2 regions of the Rhizobium sp. HT1-10 genome follow, and region 2 is predicted to be linked to the other one. Evidence: riboswitches for the same ligand, from Rfam matches in the RefSeq annotation. Region 2 holds a riboswitch; the other holds the start of a gene.

Region 1 (9,266 bases), on a different contig from region 2:
TTCGTTATTCCTGACGGCCTTTGCCTAGCGGGCAGCGCGACGGCGCTCGTGGACCGGCTGATAGGCCATTTTCTGGTGATAGGTGCAGTATGGCGACTGGTCAGGCGATTCATGGCCGCAAAAATGGAAATCGTCCTTCAGCGGGTCGCCGACAGGCCACTTGCAGGTGCGCTCCGTCAGATCGGTGAGGCCGAGGCGGCGAGCGACCGGGACGACGGCGTTCGAGGTTGGGCGAAACTGCACGGGGGCCGTTGCGTCGAGCTCGGCGTCTTCCTTGACCATCGTAGCGCCTTCGGCACGAACGGTCGTGCGCGGGGCGGCAGGGCGGGTGCCGAAAGTGGTCGGACGGGCGGGTGCGACATTCCGCTTTGTCGAGCGTGCCGTCGAAGACGTGCCGCCGGCTTTCGCGCGCCCTGGCAGGCAAAGACGATGAACCTTGCCGATGACGGCGTTACGGCTGACGCCGCCCAGCTGCGCGGCGATCTGGCTGGCGCTCAAACCCTCGGCCCAAAGTTTCGTGAGCCTTTCGACGCGCTCGTCTGTCCAATTCATGCTTGTCTCCGACTGCGTTCCCAATGGCGGAATCCTTCGCCATTGCCTCGCATTCAATCGAGGCACAAAACGCTTTTAAATTGTGGTGACTAGGTCCGCCGCATTGCAGTCTAGTAATCAAGATTTAACCTAGTGTGAGGCTGACTCCGTGACAAGAGTCGCAGGAATCGCGGGGAATCGATTTCCGGGTTTTCCCCAACTTGCTGCCTAGTGTGATATTTCTGCAATAGCTTTATTACAGTCTCGAAGACCACATGAAACGCCATTTTCCGCAAGGCTAAAATCAACTATTCGTTGACCAATCCCCCGTTTGTTGACATCGTTCTGCGAAACGACAATAGTGCCCCGGCCGCCGCAAGGCGGCATTTTTCATTGCCGACGGCGGCTTTGCGGAACTGCAGCCGTCACGTCCTGATCGATCGAAGGAATAGCGCCATGGCTGAAGCCGCGCCACTCTATGACACCTACATGCGCGCACCCCTCAGGTTCGAGCGAGGCGAGGGCGTATGGCTGATCACGGAAACCGGCGAACGATATCTCGATTTCGGGGCTGGCGTTGCCGTTTCCTCGCTCGGCCATGGCCATCCGCATCTGGTGGGTGCGCTGAAGGCGCAGGCCGACAAGGTCTGGCATCTGTCGAACCTCTATGAGGTTCCCGGCCAGGAAATGCTTGCCAAGCGGCTGACCGACGCGACCTTCGCCGACAAGGTGTTCTTCACCAACTCCGGTGCGGAAGCGCTAGAATGCGCCATCAAGACGGCCCGCCGCTACCAGTTTTCCAAGGGCCATCCGGAAAAATTCCACATCATCACCTTCGAGGGTGCCTTCCACGGCCGGACCCTGGCGACCATCGCTGCCGGCGGCCAGGAAAAATATCTCGAGGGCTTCGGCCCGAAGGCCCCCGGCTTCGACCAGGTGCCGTTCGGCGATCTCGAAGCGGTCAAGGCTGCCATTATCGAGGCCACGGCAGGCATCCTGATCGAACCGGTGCAGGGCGAGGGCGGTGTCCGCCCGGTCGCCAAGGAATTCATGGTGGCCCTCCGCGAACTCTGCGACGAGCACGGGCTGCTGCTGATCCTCGACGAGGTGCAGTCGGGCGTCGGCCGCTCCGGCAAGTTCTTTTCGCATGAATGGTCGGGCATCACGCCTGATATCATGGCCGTCGCCAAGGGCATCGGCGGCGGTTTTCCGCTCGGCGCCTGCCTTGCAACCGCAGAAGCCGCTTCCGGCATGAAGGCCGGCACCCATGGCTCGACCTATGGCGGCAATCCGCTGGCCATGGCCGTCGGTGGCGCGGTGCTGGACGTGATCCTGGCTGAGGGCTTCCTGCAGCATGTCAACGATGTCTCCCTGGTCTTCCGCCAGGGCCTGGCATCGCTCAAGGACCGCTACCCTGACATCATCGAAGAGGTGCGCGGCCAAGGCCTGCTGCTCGGCATCAAGGCGGCCATCCCGGCGGCCGAGCTGCTGCAGGCGATCCGGGCCGAGCACCTGCTCGGCGTTCCGGCTGGCGACAACGTCATCCGCCTGCTGCCGCCGCTGATCGCCACCGCCGAGGACGCCCGCGAGGGTCTGGCCCGCGTCGAGCGTGCCGCCGAAGCGCTGCGCGCCCGGACATCCCGCAAATCGGCTTGATTTCTGCGTCCGTGGCTTCTGGGCTTCGTGCCCGCCACGGGCGTTTTCATTTTTGGAGCACAGGTAGACATGGCTTCCCCGAAACACTTCCTCGATCTCTCGGCTGTCCCGGCAGGCGATCTGCGCAGCATTCTCGACGATGCCATCCTCCGCAAGAAGGCGACCAAGGACGGCACTGCCGGCCGCCCGCTGGAAGGCAAGATGCTGGCGATGATCTTCGAAAAACCCTCGACCCGCACCCGCGTCTCGTTCGACGTCGGCATGCGCCAGCTCGGCGGCGAAACGCTGTTTCTGTCAGGCACCGAAATGCAGCTCGGCCGGGCCGAGACCATCGGCGACACCGCCAAGGTGCTGTCGCGCTACGTCGACGCCATCATGATCCGCACGACCCAGCATTCGCGCATGCTTGAAATGGCCGAGCACGCCACCGTGCCTGTCATCAACGCGCTCACGGACGATACCCATCCCTGCCAGGTCATGGCCGACATCATGACCTTCGAGGAGCACCGCGGCCCGATCAAGGGCAAGACGGTCGCCTGGACGGGCGATGGCAACAACGTGCTGCATTCGCTGATCGAGGGCTCGGCCCGGTTCGGCTATCGCATGAATATGGCGGTGCCCCTTGGTTCGGAGCCGAGCGATCACTATTTGAACTGGGCCCGCAATCAGGGCGCCGAAGTCATGCTCACCCATGAAGCCGAACGTGCGGTTAATGGCGCCGATTGCGTGGTGACCGATACCTGGGTTTCCATGAACCAGGAGCACCGGGCCCGTGGTCACAACGTCTTCCAGCCCTACCAGGTCAATGCCGCTCTGATGGCAGAGGCCAGCAAGGATGCGTTGTTCATGCATTGCCTGCCTGCCCATCGCGGCGAGGAGGTGACGGATGAAGTGATCGACGGCCCGCAATCCGTTGTGTTCGACGAGGCGGAAAACCGTCTCCATGCGCAGAAGTCCATTCTTGCGTGGTGCCTGGGCGCGATCTGAGATCAACCAAGCCGCCGTTGCAAACGGTGGCTGCCGTGGCGCGACCCGCCCGGCAGCAAGGAGTAGACCCATGGCAGACAGTGCAGCAGCGCTGGGAGAGTTCGGTTATGCCGGCGACGATCATGTCGTGCCGTTCCAGGTGGAGAGCCTGGATGTGCGCGGCCGTGCCGTCCAGCTCGGCCCGATGCTCGACAGCATCCTCGAGCGCCATCATTATCCGGCACCGGTTGCAAGGCTGCTCGCCGAAACCATCGTGCTGACGGTGCTGCTCGGCACGTCGCTGAAGTTCGAGGGCAAGTTCACCGTGCAGACCAAGGGCGACGGACCTGTCGACCTGCTGGTGGCCGATTTCTCGACGCCTGAAAATGTCCGCGCCTATGCCCGCTACGATGAGGAGGCACTGGCCGCAGCGGTCAAGGCTGGCCAGACCGAACCGGAGCAGCTGCTCGGCAAGGGCATCCTCGCGTTCACCATCGACCAGGGGCAATATTCGCAGCCCTACCAGGGCATCGTGCCGCTCGACGGCTCGTCGCTGGAAGATATCGCCGGCGTCTATTTCCGTCAGTCGGAACAGATCCCGACCCGCGTGCGCCTGGGTGCTGCCGAACTGTTCGACCGCGACGAGGCCGGCAAGCCGCGCCATCGCTGGCGGGCCGGCGGTGTCATCGCCCAGTTCCTGCCCGATGCACCCGAGCGCATGCGCCTGCCGGACCTGCATGGCGGCGATGGCGACGAGAACGCCGTCGACCACACCGACGACGATGCCTGGGCCGAAGCCCGGTCGTTGCTGGAGACCGTAGATGCCGACGAGCTGACCGATCCCCTTGTTGGCACCGAGCGGCTGCTCTACCGGCTGTTCCACGAACGCGGTGCGCGGGTTTATGCGCCACAGGCGGTCTTTGACCGGTGCAGCTGTTCACGCGACAAGATCAAGGGCGTGCTGCAGGGGTTCTCCGCCGAGGAAATGGCAGAGAGCGAGGAAGACGGGTTGATTTCGGTGACCTGCGAATTCTGTTCGACAACCTACCGCTACGAGGCGGCGGAAATCCTGGTCAAGTCCTGAGGCCGCTGACGTCGCCGCCTGGCGGCGTCAGTTCAACGTCCGCATCAGGCCGGGCGAATCCAGCGAGAAGGCCGGGATGTCGACCTCGAACGTCTCGCCCTCGTCGTTCTCCATCGAGTAATGGCCGAACATCATGCCCGAGGGCGTGTCGAGCGGGCAGCCTGACGAGTATTCATAGGTGTCGCCGGGGTTGAGCTGCGGCTGTTCTCCGACGACGCCGGGACCGGTGACTTCATCGACCTGTCCGTTCTGGTCGGTGATATGCCAGTAGCGCGTGATCAGCCGCACCGCAGTCGTCGAGTGGTTGGAAATGACGATCCGGTAACCCCAGACATAGCGGCTGTCTTCCGGGTCGGATTGCTCCTCCAGATAGAACGGCTCGACGATGACTTCGATATCTCGTGTAAGGGCGCGGTACATCCCAGCCACCTTCAATGAATTTGGTTACGATATCCTATAGGCTTCAACCTTGGTCAAGGAATTGAAGGCGAATATGTGTCCAAATGGGAAGGCTGATGCGGCCTTTTGAATATTAAGGGTAATATCTTCAGTTAATTGCTGACGGAGTAATGCCGGAACGCACTGCCCGGCCTAGCCGGGCAGCGCTGCAAGACATGCGATCAGGCCGAGACTTTCGCCAGCGCCTTGGCAAAATCCTCGATCAGGTCGTCGGTGTCCTCGATGCCGGCCGAGAAACGCACCGTGCCCGGCGAGATGCCGAGCTCGGCGCGGGCCTCGTCGGTCAGGTTCTTGTGGGTGGTGGTTGCCGGATGGGTGATCAGGCTCTTGGAATCGCCGAGATTGTTGGAGATCTTCACGATCTCGAGCGCGTTCTGCAGCGCAAACGCCGCTTCCTTGCCGCCCTTCAGCTCCATGCAGACCAGCGTCGAGCCGCCGGTCATCTGCTTGGCGATGATATCGGCCTGCGGATGGTCCTTGCGGCCGGGATAGATGACCTTGGCGACCTTGCCCTGGTCGGCCAGGAAGTCGGCGATACGGCTGGCATTTTCGGTCTGCTGCTTGACGCGCAGCGGCAGGGTCTCGATGCCCTTGAGCAGCGTCCAGGCGGTAAAGGGCGACATGGCGGGGCCTGTGTGGCGGTAATAGTCCTGCAGGTGCTCGTCGACCCATTCCTTGTCCGACAGCACGACGCCGCCGAGCGAGCGGCCCTGGCCGTCGATATGCTTGGTGGCCGAGTAGACGACGATATGGGCGCCGAGTTCGAGCGGCTTCTGGAAGAGCGGTGTCGCAAAGACGTTGTCGACGACGAGCTTGGCGCCGATCTGGTTGGCAAGCCTGGCAACGCCGGCAATGTCGACCACTTCGAGCGTCGGGTTTGTCGGGCTTTCCAGGAAGAACACCTTGGTGTTCGGCCGGATGGCCTTTTCCCAATTGGCCAGATCGCGACCGTCGACCAGCGTGCATTCGATGCCATAGCGCGGCGCCAGCGTTTCGACGACCCAGCGGCAGGAACCGAACAGGGCGCGGGCGGCAACGATATGGTCGCCGGCCTTGACCTGGCAGAGAATGGCGGCGGACACCGCAGCCATGCCCGAGGCGGTCGAGCGTGCCTCTTCGGCGCCTTCCAGCATGCACATGCGCTTTTCGAACATGTCGTTGGTCGGGCTGCCGTAGCGGGCGTAGATAAAGCCCTCGGTTTCGCCCTTGAAGCGGGCTTCGGCCGCTTCCGAGCTGTCGTAGACAAAACCCTGTGTCAGATAGATTGCTTCGGATGTCTCGCCGAACTGCGAGCGCAGCGTGCCGCCGTGAACGAGTTGCGTTGCGGGGCGCCAAGTCTTGGTCATGCCATCACCACCTTCGTGATACAAAAAAACCGGTCGCACAAGCAGACCGGTTTTCAACCCGGCCTTTTTAGCTACTTATTTAACGTGGCTGCAAGCCGACCGGCCAAATCACCACGGGATAAGACTGCAATACTGCCGTTGGCCGCTTGCGTCAATTCCCTGCATTTGGTTTTGTCTGCGGCAAAACAAGGCCCGTATATGGTTTTGTCTGCGACAAAACAAGGATTGAGCAGATGGCTCGCGACACTGGAATCTTGGCGGATCGCGCCATTGCCGCCCTCTTCGATCAGGGCCGGCTGACGACGGAAAGGGATCTCGATTTCGATCAGATCCAGCCGGCCAGTCTTGACCTCAGGCTCGGGGCCAAGGCCTTTCGCGTCCGCGCCAGCTTCATGCCGGGTCCGAAGAACCTCGTCTCCGACAAGCTCGACCGCCTGAGCCTGCACGTCATCGACCTGACCGAAAGCGCCGTGCTCGAGACAGGCTGCGTCTACATCGTGCCACTGATGGAGCGTCTCGACCTGCCGCAGGACATGTCGGCCTCGGCCAATCCGAAGAGCTCGACCGGCCGTCTCGACATCTTCACCCGCGTCATCACCGATTACGCCCAGGAGTTCGACAAGATTCCTGCGGGCTATTCCGGTCCGCTCTATCTGGAAATCTCGCCGCGGACCTTCCCGATCGTCGTGCGTCGCGGCTCGCGCCTGTCGCAGATCCGCTTCCGCATCGGCCATGCGATGCTCTCCGAGCCGGAATTGCTGGCGCTGCACGAGACCGAGACGCTGGTCGCCAGCAAGAAGCCGAACGTCACCGGCGGCGGCATCGCCCTGTCGATCGACCTCACCGGCGACCGAGACGGCCTGATCGGCTATCGCGGCAAGCACCACACGGCCGTGGTCGACGTCGACAAGAAGGCCCAGCACGACATCTTCGATTTCTGGGAGCCTCTCTACAGCCGCGGCCGCACCGAACTCATCCTCGACCCCGACGAGTTCTACATCCTCGTCTCGCGCGAGGCCGTGCACGTGCCGCCCGACTATGCCGCCGAGATGACCCCCTACGACCCGCTGGTCGGCGAATTCCGCGTTCACTACGCCGGCTTCTTCGACCCCGGCTTCGGCCATGCGCCGGCCGGCGGTCGCGGCAGCCGGGCGGTGCTCGAGGTCCGCAGCCACGAGGTGCCGTTCATCCTCGAGGACGGCCAGGTCGTCGGCCGCCTCGTCTACGAGCACATGCTCGAACTCCCCGCCAGCCTCTACGGCACCAGCGCCGGCTCGAACTACCAGGCGCAAGGCCTGAAACTCTCCAAGCATTTCCGGCTTTAGAAGGCAGCGCGGACTGAGCGTTGCGTCTTGACAGCCCGCCCGAACTGTTGGAAGGCTTGCCGCTGCGCGGGTGTAGCTCAATGGTAGAGCAGCAGCTTCCCAAGCTGAATACGAGGGTTCGATTCCCTTCACCCGCTCCAGTTTCAGCAACGACTTAAAGAAAAGTGGTGTTGCTCGTGGTTCTCGTTGCGAGCTTCAGCGACTTTACTACCACGGTCAATCCGTCGCCTCCGCATGGCGTGTTGCCATCCCATCGTTCTCAGGTCCATGCCGGCGACTCAATTCGCTTGCCAATAATCGTAGTAGATGATTTTTTGTTGAGACTGCGCAATCTGAAGATGCTTGTTGCAATAGAGAGGGAAGCTCATGCCGGAGGACGGTTCAACTACTTCTTCCCAAGACCTTGATTTTTTGCGTCCGTTTCTCGGAGACAAGGTGGTCGATACGATGCGCGCCATCAACGAGATCTCAGGTCATGAGATGAACACAGATCAGCGAGCGCCATTCGTCGGATTTCTAATGTGGCTCAATACGAGACCTTATTTCATCGAGCAATGGCGCTCATCGGAAACCGACGAAATCGAAAAATACGGAAGATTTGCCAATGGCGTGGAATATTGTGGGCGCGCCATGGCAGAGTGCTATTACAGGCTCGAATTGATCAGCGATATGGACGCTCGCTTACGCGAAGCGCTTTCGCAAAGCGGCATTTCAAGTCAAATGACTCCCGGGTCGACAATGTCCCTGGGTAATACAGCAAAGATCGATTTCGAATACAGGTCATTCGTGATGGCGTACCGTAGGGCCCTAGAATATCTGTCCTACGGCTTGTCGACATATTTCAAAGAATGTCAGCATTCGTTCAATAAATTCGCGAAGAATATCCTGAAGTCTCGTCCCAAGGCTGTCTCCGCAGCGCTCGATCCTATTTTGCAAAAGTACCTACCTGACTTCTCTTTCGTGATAGGGGATGAGAGAGGCTGGTCTACACGCGACATCATCGCTCACAAAGCTGCTCTGGACGCTGGCACCATCAACATCACCAGCAATGGTTTCGTGATATTCGGCGGCGGCGAGAACCTAGGGATGAACAAGGAACGCGGTGACGATTTTCACAATCCGCCGAATTTGCCCAATATACTCGCGACCAGAATGGCGTTACTGCAAGGTTGCGTCAATGAATTGTTAACAGCTTCCCAGGCTGCAGTCTGCGAACATGAAAAATCCCAGGGATGGCGTTAGGGAGCCGGAGTTCACAACCCTTTCATATGGTACACGATGCTCGCCGCCAAACCTCGAGAAATATTAAGGTCGCGCTCGGTCAAAGGCTTCGTTTCTTGTGAACGGGTAGCGGCTTTCAGGGCGTGCGATTTCGTGTGAAATTGGCCCCTTGCCGGTGTTCGAATGCAATTTCAACGTTTCGACGCTGTTATAAAAAAAAAGGGTGAGATTAAATTCTCTCGCCAAACTAAAATGGTGCTCGTGAATTACCGCGTCAAAGATTTGGATGGCCGCACCAGCAGACCAGCTAACGATCAGCTCCCTGGCCGTTTCAAAAGAAATAGAAATAAGGCTCGTCAATTTGAGCCTTTAAGCGGGAAAATTTATGGATCCGTTGCAAATTTCTTCACCCGCTCCAGTTTCAGCAGCGAGCTACAAGTAGCCCCTTCACGCCATTTCAGCACCAGTTTCCGGCTGTCGATTTACGACGATCGCCACCGAATTTTCATCCGGTGGCGATCAGGACCTGAAACATGACGGACAGGCTGACCTATTCAGCCGGCACGATCTTGCCGTCGTTCCACTTGTAGAGTTCGAAACTCTGCGATGTCAGGTCTCCGGTCTCGCCATAGGTCACGCTACCGATTGCGGTGACGATAGGCTCTCCGGTCTTCAGCG
Region 2 (9,266 bases):
GGCCGAGATCGCCGCGCGCGAACTGAAAATGTCCGATCCGAAGCTGTTTTCCAAGGACCCGGCAACGTTCAACGCGCTTGCCAAGGAAGTGGAAAAGCTCCGGGCCAAGGTAACGAAGATGGAAGAGGAATGGCTCGAGCTGGAGACGCTGCGCGAGCAGATGGGCGGATAACGGCCGCAAGCGGTTGAACACGCCGCACGCGATCCGAGCAGTATTCGTTATCTCGAATGGAACCATTGCCGTAGCGGTACATTGACCATGCGATTTCGACGTGGCGAGCGCGACAACTTACGGCGCCAGGCGATGTAGCTGTATCGTAGGGCTGACGCGGTAGGGCTTATGCCTTTGCCAGCCTGCTGGAGGTCTTGAGTGATGGACGAGAAGGTTCTGATCGTGGAGGACGAGATGCTGATTGCTCTCGACCTCGAATATATGGTGGAAAGCAACGGGCTGAAGGTTGCCGGCGTCGCCAACAGCATGGCGAGGGCCATGGCCGCCGCACCCTATGCTGACATCGCTCTGGTCGACGTCAATCTTTCCGACGGCCCAACCGGTCCGGCCATCGGCCGTATGCTTGCGGAGCAATACGGCATAGCCGTCATCTTCATGACCGCCAATCCGGAAGCCGTTGCCGGTGGCATTGCAGGCACGCTCGGCGTGCTGCGCAAGCCTGTGCAGCCTGGAATGGTTGCGCAGACGCTGAAATATGCGCTCCGCCGCATCTCGGGCCAGCTGGCAGCCGTGCCATCCGACATGCAGGTCTTCGCCGCCTGATCGCGATGACATTTGTCCGGCTTCAGAACAGGCCGGATTAATTCCATAGCATGCTGTCTTAATTCCCGAGCGCGCCGAGACCCGGTCTTCGGCCTATTACCGTTTCCGCAGGTTACAAATGCGGGTTGCGGGGCCTGTACTTGCTGACGAGCGCCTGGTTGATGTCCCTGGCGCCCGGCATGTTGGCGCTGCGGTAGACCGGCGGATCGCCCTCATCCGACAATCTGGCGGCGACTTCCGCAAAAATGGCATTCAGCAGCGTTGCGCCGATGGCCGTCGAGGCCGGGCCGACCTTGATGTCGCTGCCGGGCAGGTCCACCAGCGCATCGCCCGGCGGCAGACCGTTGTCGAAAACGATATCGGCCAGATCAGCCAGCCGCCTGCGGCCGTTGGCAATCGCCGTGGAGTAGGCGAGCGAGGTGATGGCGATGACCGTAGCGCCGATCTCGCGGCCATAATCGGCCGCCTCCGTCGGCGCGGCGTTGACGCCGGAGTTGGAGGCGATGATCAGCACGTCGCCGCGCTCCATCCGGTAGCGCTCGAGCACCGGGCGGACCAGCCCTTCGGTGCGCTCGTAGACCGAGCTGATGACCGCGCCCTCATGCAGCATCGCCGAGCCGACCAGCACCGGAATTGTGATTGCAAGGCCACCCGCCCGGTAATGCACCTCCTCGGCCAGCATGTGCGAATGGCCGGTGCCGAAGATATAGACTCGCCGATCCGAGCGCGCGGCCGCGCAGATGACGCGGGCGGCCTTGGCCATCGGCTCGGCAAGCGACTGGCGCAACGCCTCCATCCGGGCGATGACCTCGAGGAAATAGGCATCTGTGATCGCGGTCATTGCAGCATCTCCAGAAATGTCAGGCGGGTTTGCTGCCGATCCAGGTGGCAGTTGCCTCGATCCCGTCGTTGATGTGGACGAGGTCGGCGCGGGCACCCGGCGACAGGTGGCCACGGTCGGCCAGCCGCAGGAAGCGGGCGGGATAGGCGGTCGCCATGCGCAAGGCTTCCGCCAGCGGCAGCTCGAGCATGCCGACGCCGTAGCGGATCGTCGAGGCCATATCGATATCGGCGCCGGCCAATGTGCCGTCGGCCAGCACGATCTTCGAGCAGAAGTCGCCCGTCTTGCGATAGACGGTGCGGCCGTTCAGTTCAAAACTGTTGGCGTCGGAGCCAACAAGCGGCATGGCGTCTGTCACGAAGAACAGCCTTCCCTCGCCGCGCTTGGCGCGCAGGGCGATGCGCAGGGCGCGCGGATCGACATGGTGGCCGTCGGCAATGATGCCGCACCAGGCGAGCGGGTGGTCGAGCGCCGCCCCGACCAGGCCGGGGGTACGGTGGCCGAGCTGGCTCATGGCATTGAACAGATGGGTGACACCCCTCGCGCCGGCGTCGAAGCGCGCTTCGGCCTCATCGGCCGAGCAATCGGAATGGCCAAGGCTGACAATGACGCCGCCTTCGTTCAGCGCCTGCACCTGTCGCGGGGTGACCTGTTCAGCGGCGATGGTGACCAGCAGCGTGCCGATCGCCTCGCGCGCCCGGATGAAGCTCTCGACGTCGCTATCCTCGACGGGCCGCATCAGCTCCGGCAGATGCGCACCCTTGCGGGCCGGAGACAGGTGCGGGCCTTCGAGATGCAGCCCCACCACCCCACGTTCGCCCTTCACCGCCTCGATCGCGGCCTCGATCGCGTGCGTGGTTGCGCTGCCGACGTCGGTGATCAGCGTCGGCAACAGGGCGGTCGTGCCGAAGCGCCGATGGGCATCGGCAATCACATACATCGATTCCGGTGTCGGGTCCTCGTTCAACAGCCGGCCACCGCCGCCGTTCACCTGCGCATCGATGAAACCGGGCGACAACACGCCGCCATCAAGCTCGACATGCTCGGCTGCTTCCGGCCGGTCGTTACACGACGTAATCGCCTGGACCCGGCCGTCGCCGACGACCAGCGCGCTGTCTTCGTGAAAGCGCTCGCCGTCGAAGATGCGGGCGCCGGTAAAGACGGTATAGTCCATCACATCGTCTCCGTGACCTTCAGAAGATTGGCAGGCTTGTCAGGGTCGAAACCCTTGCGACGGGTGACCTGTTCGATCAGGCGGTAGTAGCAGAGCAGCGACACCAGCGGGTCCAAGAGGCCGTTGCCGGTCGACGGCATGCGCAGGTTGACGCCCGGCAGCGGTGTCGTCGAGAAGGATACGGCGGTTGCGCCGAGCTTGGCCAACCGCTCCAGTGCCTGGGCGTTGTTGGCAAAGGCTGCGTCATCGGGGGCAAAGGCAATGACCGGGAAACCGGGCTGCACCAGCCGCATCGGTCCGTGCATCAGTTCGGCCAGCGAAAAGGCCTCGGCATGCAGGCCGGAGGTTTCCTTGGCCTTCAGCGCCGATTCCAGCGCGATGGCGAAGGCCGGGCCGCGACCGCCGGTATAGAGCGAGCTGGCGCCGAACAGCACATCTTCCGCCGCCGCCCCATCGATACCCGCCGTCGCCGCCAGCGCTTCCGGCAGCCGCGACAATCCGTCCCGCAAGCTGCCGCTGTCGGCGATCGCGGCTGTCACGGCCGACAAGGCCGCAACGGCCGTAATGAACGATTTGGTGGCGGCGACGCTCTTCTCCGGTCCGGCATGCAGGTCGAGAACGATGTCGGCCTGCTGGGCGAGCGGGCTGTCGGTGACGTTGACGACGGCGATGGTTGTTGCGCCGCCCGTCTTCGCGGCTGCCTGCAGCGCGATGATGTCAGGGCTGCCGCCGGATTGCGAAACGGTGAAGTGGACGCCGCCCTTCAGATGCAGGGGCGCGCCGTAGACCGAGGCGATCGACGGTCCGATCGAGGCGACCGGCACGCCGCAGGAAATCTCGAACAGATATTTGAAGAAGGTGGCAGCGTGATCCGAGGAGCCGCGCGCCGCCGTGGTGATGACCGAGGGTCTCGCCGTCGAGAACAGTCTTGCGATCTCGGCAAAGACCGGCCGCTCCTTGTCCAGCAGATCAGCCACGACCTCCGGCGACTGGCCGGCTTCGGTTAGCATCAGGGATTGCGTCATAGGTCATCTCCAATTTTCAGCTCGGCAACGAAGTCATAGGCGTCGCCGCGATAATGCGATCTTGTGTATTCAACGATCCGCTGGTCGGCCAGGCGCGAGATGCGCTCGATCAGCAGCGCCGGGGCCCCCGCCTGGACGTTCAGCGTCGTCGCCGATGATGGGTCGAGGGTGACGGCGGTCAGGCGCTGAAGGGCGTGCACAGGCCGAAAACCATTGGCGGTCAGGGCGTCATAAAGCGAGCCTTCGCCGGCCGCCTGCTCGGCCAGAAATTTCGTCGGAATGACGGAGCGTTCTATGGCAAGCGGCAGGCCGTCGGCCAGCCGCAACCGATCCAGACGCAGCACCGGCTCGTCGACACCGAGCGCCAGAAGGAAGGTCTCCTCGGGGGAGGGCTCGGAGACGGTGCGCGACAGGATGCGCGCCGCCGGCGAGCGGCCGCGTGAGCGCATGTCGGCGGAAAAGGACGAGAGGCGCCAGAGCGACTGCTCCATGCGCTCGACCTTCTGGGAGACGAAGGTGCCGCTGCCATGGCGGGATTCCAGCGTGCCCGAGGTCAGGAGGTCGCGATAGGCATTGCGCACCGTCACCCGCCCGAGCTGCAGGGCCTCGGCGAGATCGCGCTCGGCCGGCAGGGCTGCCCCCGGCTTCAGCAGGCCTTCCTGGACGAGGCCAGCGAGCGCCAGCGCCAGCCGCTTGTACAGCGGACCGCTGGCCGCCGCATCGCGTAGGCCCCGGCCATTCAGCTCAACGATCAAACTGGTTCTATCCATAGATCCAGACTAGAACCTATGTAGAACCAATTTGCAAGTGTCGACGTGAAAAAACCGGCCAAGCGCTGCTCGGCCGGTTTGCTCGGTGGCTCGGCTCAGTTCTTGCTGAAGATGTAATCGGTTTCCTGGCGCAGCACTTCGCCGGGATGAAGCGCTGCATTCGGGAAGCCTGGCTGGTTGATGGCGTCGGGCCAGATCTGCGTCTCCAGGCAGAAACCGGCGAATGGCCCCATCTTCTTGCCGTCGATGCCGGGCACCGGCACATCGAGCTTGAAGCCGGCATAGAGCTGGACACCGGGCTCAGTGGTGCGCACTTCCAGCGAGACGCCGGAATTGATGCTGCGGGCCAGAACCACTGCGCGCTTGGCGACATGCGTGCGCGACAGGCAGAAATTATGGTCGTAGAGAACCTGCTCGCTGCCGACGAAGCGCTTCATCGGCGCCATCTCGCGGAAATCGAAAGGCGTGCCGGCGACGGGGGCGATTTCGCCGGTCGGAATCTGGCGTTCGTCGGTGGGGAGATAGTGGTCGGCGGCAATCATGATGTCGTGGTCGAGCGCATCGTCGCGGCCATCGAGATTGAAATAGGCGTGCTGGCAGACATTGGCGACGGTCGGCTGGTCGCTGGTCGTCTCGTAGGTCACCGACAGCTCGCCGCTGCCATGCACCCAATAGGTCGCCTGGATCGTGCAATTGCCCGGATAGCCACCGCGTCCATCGGGATCGACGATCTTGAGCACGACGCGGTCGGACGCGTGCTCGACGATCGTCCAGTTGCGCAGTGCAATGTTGTCCTTGCCGCCGTGAAGGTGGGTGGTGCCCTTCTCGTTGAGGTCGAGCTGGTAGTCCTTGCCCTCGAGGGTGAACCTGCCATCGGCAATCCGGTTGGCGCAGCGGCCCGGCGTCGCGCCGAAATAGGGCGAATAGAGCGGGTAGTTCTCGAACGTGTCGAAGCCGAGCGTCAGGGAAGGGCCATGGTTTTCGAGCCGCAGGTCCTGGATCACGGCACCCCAGGTAATGACGTGGGCGGTCAGCCCGCCGCCCTGTATCCTGACACGGTGGACCGTTTCGCCGTCCGCGGTCTTGCCGAAAACGTCTCGCTGCAAAGTGCTGTCCGTCATTTGCTCATCCCATCTGGCTATAAAGTGAGGCCCCGACCCTGCCTCCATTCGCTGTCATCCGCAACCCGCGAACTGGGCGAAGCCTGTCGGGACTCTGTCGAAGTGCTTATTTTTGCTCGCCGATTTTGGCCATATCATAAGGCGTCGTCTGGTAGATCTCGTTGATCCAGTTGCCGACGAACAGGTGGGCGTGGCTGCGCCAGCGGTTCGGCGGGGTCAGCGTCGGATCGTTGTGCGGGAAGTAGTCGTGCGGCATCTTGATGGGCACGCCGGCGTTGACGTCACGGAAGTATTCGTCGGCGAGCGAGGTCGAATCGTATTCGACATGGTTGAACATGTAGAGCCGCTTGCCAGCCTTCTCGTGCACCAGACAAATGCCCATTTCCGGCGATTCCATCAGGATTTCGAGCCCCGGCACCGCCTCGACCTCCTTGCGCCGCACCTCGGTCCAGCGCGACACCGGCACGCCGAAATCGTCGGAGAAGCCGTTCAGATAGACCGAAGAAGGGTTCAGGTTCTGGTGCCGGTAGACGCCGAATGCCTTTTCCTTCAGCGTGTATTTCGGCACGCCGTGGAAGTGGTAGATCGCCGCCATGGCGCCCCAGCAGACGTTCAGCGTCGAATGGACATTGGTGGCCGTCCAGTCGAGGATCTGCCGCATCTCTTCCCAATAGGTCACGTCCTCGTAGTCCAGCAGCTCGATCGGCGCACCTGTGATGATGAACCCGTCGAACTTGCGGTGCTTGATCTCGTCCCAGGTCTCGTAGAAGGACAGCAGATGCTCTTCCGAGGTATTCTTCGCCTTGTGGCCACCGATGCGGACCAGCGACAGTTCGACCTGCAGGGGAGAGGCGCCGACCAGGCGGGCCATCTGCACCTCGGTCTTGATCTTGTTCGGCATGAGATTGAGAAGCCCGATCTGCAGCGGACGGATGTCCTGGCGGACAGCCATCGTCTCGGTCATCACCCTGACACCTTCGTTGACGAGGGTATCGAAGGCGGGCAGCGTGTCGGGAATCTTGATGGGCATGCGCGTTACTCGATCTAACAAAAACCGGCGGCGATAAATCGAATCGCTAGAGGTCCGCATGCGGCCCAGATTTTAGCGACTTATTTAACGTGGCTGCAAGCCGGCCGGCCAAATCACCACCGAGCCTAGATAGCGCCGGACGGGCTGCGAATCAATAAGCATCGCTTGAACGCCTCGGGCAAGGGTCGGCTGCGAAACTCTGATGCGCCTGGGCCGTATAAGGCTTTTATAAGGTTTGGAGCGCAATCTCGGGCTGGAGGAGGGCGGTTCCAGGCCAGGAACCGCAGGCGCCAGGCGCTTTGGGCTCGCATGGATGGACATGTGCGGTGGCCATGACTATCTGAGGGAAGAGAATTCAGGAATGACGAATGGCCGTTGATACGACAGAGAAGCCCAGCGTACAGGGCGATGCCCGCGTCGGTTACGAGTTCAGTCTCCTTTACAGGCTGAGAATGATGATATCGGCCTTCTGGCATTCGCCGGTCCGCTTCCGGCTCATCTCGCTCGTCGTATCGCTGTTCGCCATCATTCTCGTGACCGCCTATGTGCAGGTCCTGCTCAACGAATGGAACGCGCCCTTCTACGATTCGCTCGCCCGGCGGGATATCGACGAATTCGTCAAGCAGCTCGGCGTGTTCGGAATGATCGCCGGATCCCTGCTCGTTCTCAACGTCATCCAGGCCTGGCTCAACCAGATGGCGGCGCTCTACATGCGCGAGGGCCTGGCGCGCGACCTGGTCGACCAGTGGCTAAAGGGCAAGCGCGCGCTGAGGCTGGCGTCATCGGGCCTGATCGGCGTCAACCCGGATCAGCGCCTGCACGAGGACGCCCGCAATCTCGCCGAAAGCACCACCGGTCTTGCCATCGGCCTCGTCCAGTCGACCATCCTTCTGATCAGCTTCATCGGCGTGCTCTGGGAGCTGTCGAGCGGCTTCATCTTCCATTTCCGCGGCACCAGCTTCTCCATCCCCGGCTACATGGTCTGGGCGGCGATCATCTATGCGGCGTCCGCCTCCTTCCTCAGCCAGTTCGTCGGCGGCAAGCTGGTGCGGCTGAATGCCGACCGCTACTCCAAGGAAGCCGAGCTGCGCTTCGCGCTGATGCATGCCAACGAATACATGCCGTCGATCACCATCGCCGGCGGCCAGGAAAACGAGCGCCGGCGCATCAACGGCGATATTTCCTCGGTGCTCGGCGTCATCCGCAAGCTGGCGATGGCCAACACCAACCTGACCTGGGTGTCGGCCAGCTATGGCTGGATGGTGCTTGTCATCCCGATCCTGGTGGCGGCCCCCGCCTATTTCTCCGGCGGGCTCAGCATCGGCCAGCTGATGATGGTGGTCGGCGCCTTCAACCAGGTGAACACGGCGCTGCGCTGGTATGTCGCCAATTTCGGCCCGATCGCCGAATGGCGGGCGACCCTGATGCGCGTCACCGATTTCCGCGAGGCGGTGGTCGAGATGGATGTCGAGGAACAGCTGCCGAACATGATCGAGGTCGCCCGCGCCGCGCCCGACATGCTGGTGCTGAAGGATCTCGAAGTCTCCACCAAGACGGCCGATGACGTCATCGAGAACGGTTTCCGCATCCGCGAGGGAACTGTCACCATCACGGCCGGCGAACACATCATGATCAATGGCGACCACGGGGTGAACCGCAAGCTGCTGTTCCAGGCGCTGGCCGGGGAATGGCATTGCGGCAAGGGCGAAATCGATCTGCCGCCGATGGAAGACATGCTGTTCATGCCGCACAGCGCCTATGTGCCGAGCGGCACGCTGCGCGAGGCGATGACCTTCCCGCAGGAACACCAGGCCTATCCGGACGCCGATCTCATGATGGCGATCGAGAAGGCCGGGCTTGGCAGGTTGAAGGGCAAGCTGGACACGCAGGCCCGCTGGGACCGCGTGCTCGACAGCGACGAGCAGAAGGCCGTCGGCTTTGCCCATGCGCTTCTGGCCAAGCCCCGCTGGCTGATCCTCGACGAGACGCTTGAGGGCCTCGAACCGGATCTGCAGAAGCGGCTCGTTGCCGTTCTCAGCGAGCTGAAGGAGACGACGATGATCTACATCGGCCGCTCCGAGGCCTATCTGGAAGCCATGTCGCCACGCGTGCTGCATCTGCAGGCCCTGGTGCCACCGGACCCGACGGCGCCACCGCAAAAGCCGGGGGCTGCAGGCGTCCGCAGGCCGAGCGCCACCCGGCGCGTGCCGCTCCGCAAGGAACCGGCGCCTCCCGTCTGATGTTCATGGTCGCCGGATACGAAAAAGCCCCGACGCTTGCGCGTTCGGGGCTTTGTCATGTGGGCGGCTCAAGGTTCGGATCAGTCCTTGGCGCGTTCCATGTAGGAGTTGTCCTCAGTCATGATGACGACGCGGGTGCCGGCATTGATGTGCGGCGGTACCATGGTGCGCACGCCGTTCGACAGCATGGCCGGCTTGTAGGAAGAAGACGCCGTCTGGCCCTTGACGACCGGCTCGGTCTCCATGATTTCCAGCGTCACGGTGCGTGGCATCTGGATGGCGAGCGCGAT

The links. Region 2 has a riboswitch for S-adenosylmethionine ahead of metA (homoserine O-acetyltransferase MetA). Riboswitches for the same ligand answer to the same signal wherever they lie in the genome.
Region 1: another riboswitch for S-adenosylmethionine. It lies ahead of VH564_RS00215 (O-succinylhomoserine sulfhydrylase); the one in region 2 lies ahead of metA (homoserine O-acetyltransferase MetA).

Annotation. Positions count from the first base shown of each region.
Region 1 covers NZ_JBCEBQ010000001.1:40,180-49,445, forward strand. The annotation lists gene VH564_RS00190 (GcrA family cell cycle regulator) at 25-552, opposite strand; gene VH564_RS00195 (aspartate aminotransferase family protein) at 988-2,187, shown strand; gene argF (ornithine carbamoyltransferase) at 2,257-3,174, shown strand; gene VH564_RS00205 (Hsp33 family molecular chaperone) at 3,245-4,237, shown strand; gene apaG (Co2+/Mg2+ efflux protein ApaG) at 4,265-4,657, opposite strand; gene VH564_RS00215 (O-succinylhomoserine sulfhydrylase) at 4,858-6,042, opposite strand; SAM riboswitch at 6,089-6,167, opposite strand; gene VH564_RS00220 (2'-deoxycytidine 5'-triphosphate deaminase) at 6,276-7,367, shown strand; tRNA gene VH564_RS00225 (tRNA-Gly) at 7,434-7,507, shown strand; gene VH564_RS00230 (hypothetical protein) at 7,734-8,609, shown strand; gene VH564_RS00235 (hypothetical protein) at 8,772-9,125, shown strand; gene VH564_RS00240 (branched-chain amino acid ABC transporter substrate-binding protein) at 9,139-9,266, opposite strand, start outside.
Region 2 covers NZ_JBCEBQ010000002.1:206,791-216,056, reverse strand. The annotation lists gene VH564_RS06110 (ABC-F family ATP-binding cassette domain-containing protein) at 1-172, shown strand, start outside; gene VH564_RS06105 (response regulator) at 374-775, shown strand; gene VH564_RS06100 (SIS domain-containing protein) at 888-1,616, opposite strand; gene nagA (N-acetylglucosamine-6-phosphate deacetylase) at 1,636-2,790, opposite strand; gene VH564_RS06090 (SIS domain-containing protein) at 2,790-3,815, opposite strand; gene VH564_RS06085 (GntR family transcriptional regulator) at 3,812-4,585, opposite strand; gene VH564_RS06080 (aldose epimerase family protein) at 4,681-5,706, opposite strand; gene metA (homoserine O-acetyltransferase MetA) at 5,813-6,736, opposite strand; SAM riboswitch at 6,791-6,866, opposite strand; gene VH564_RS06070 (ABC transporter ATP-binding protein/permease) at 7,105-8,976, shown strand; gene efp (elongation factor P) at 9,057-9,266, opposite strand, start outside.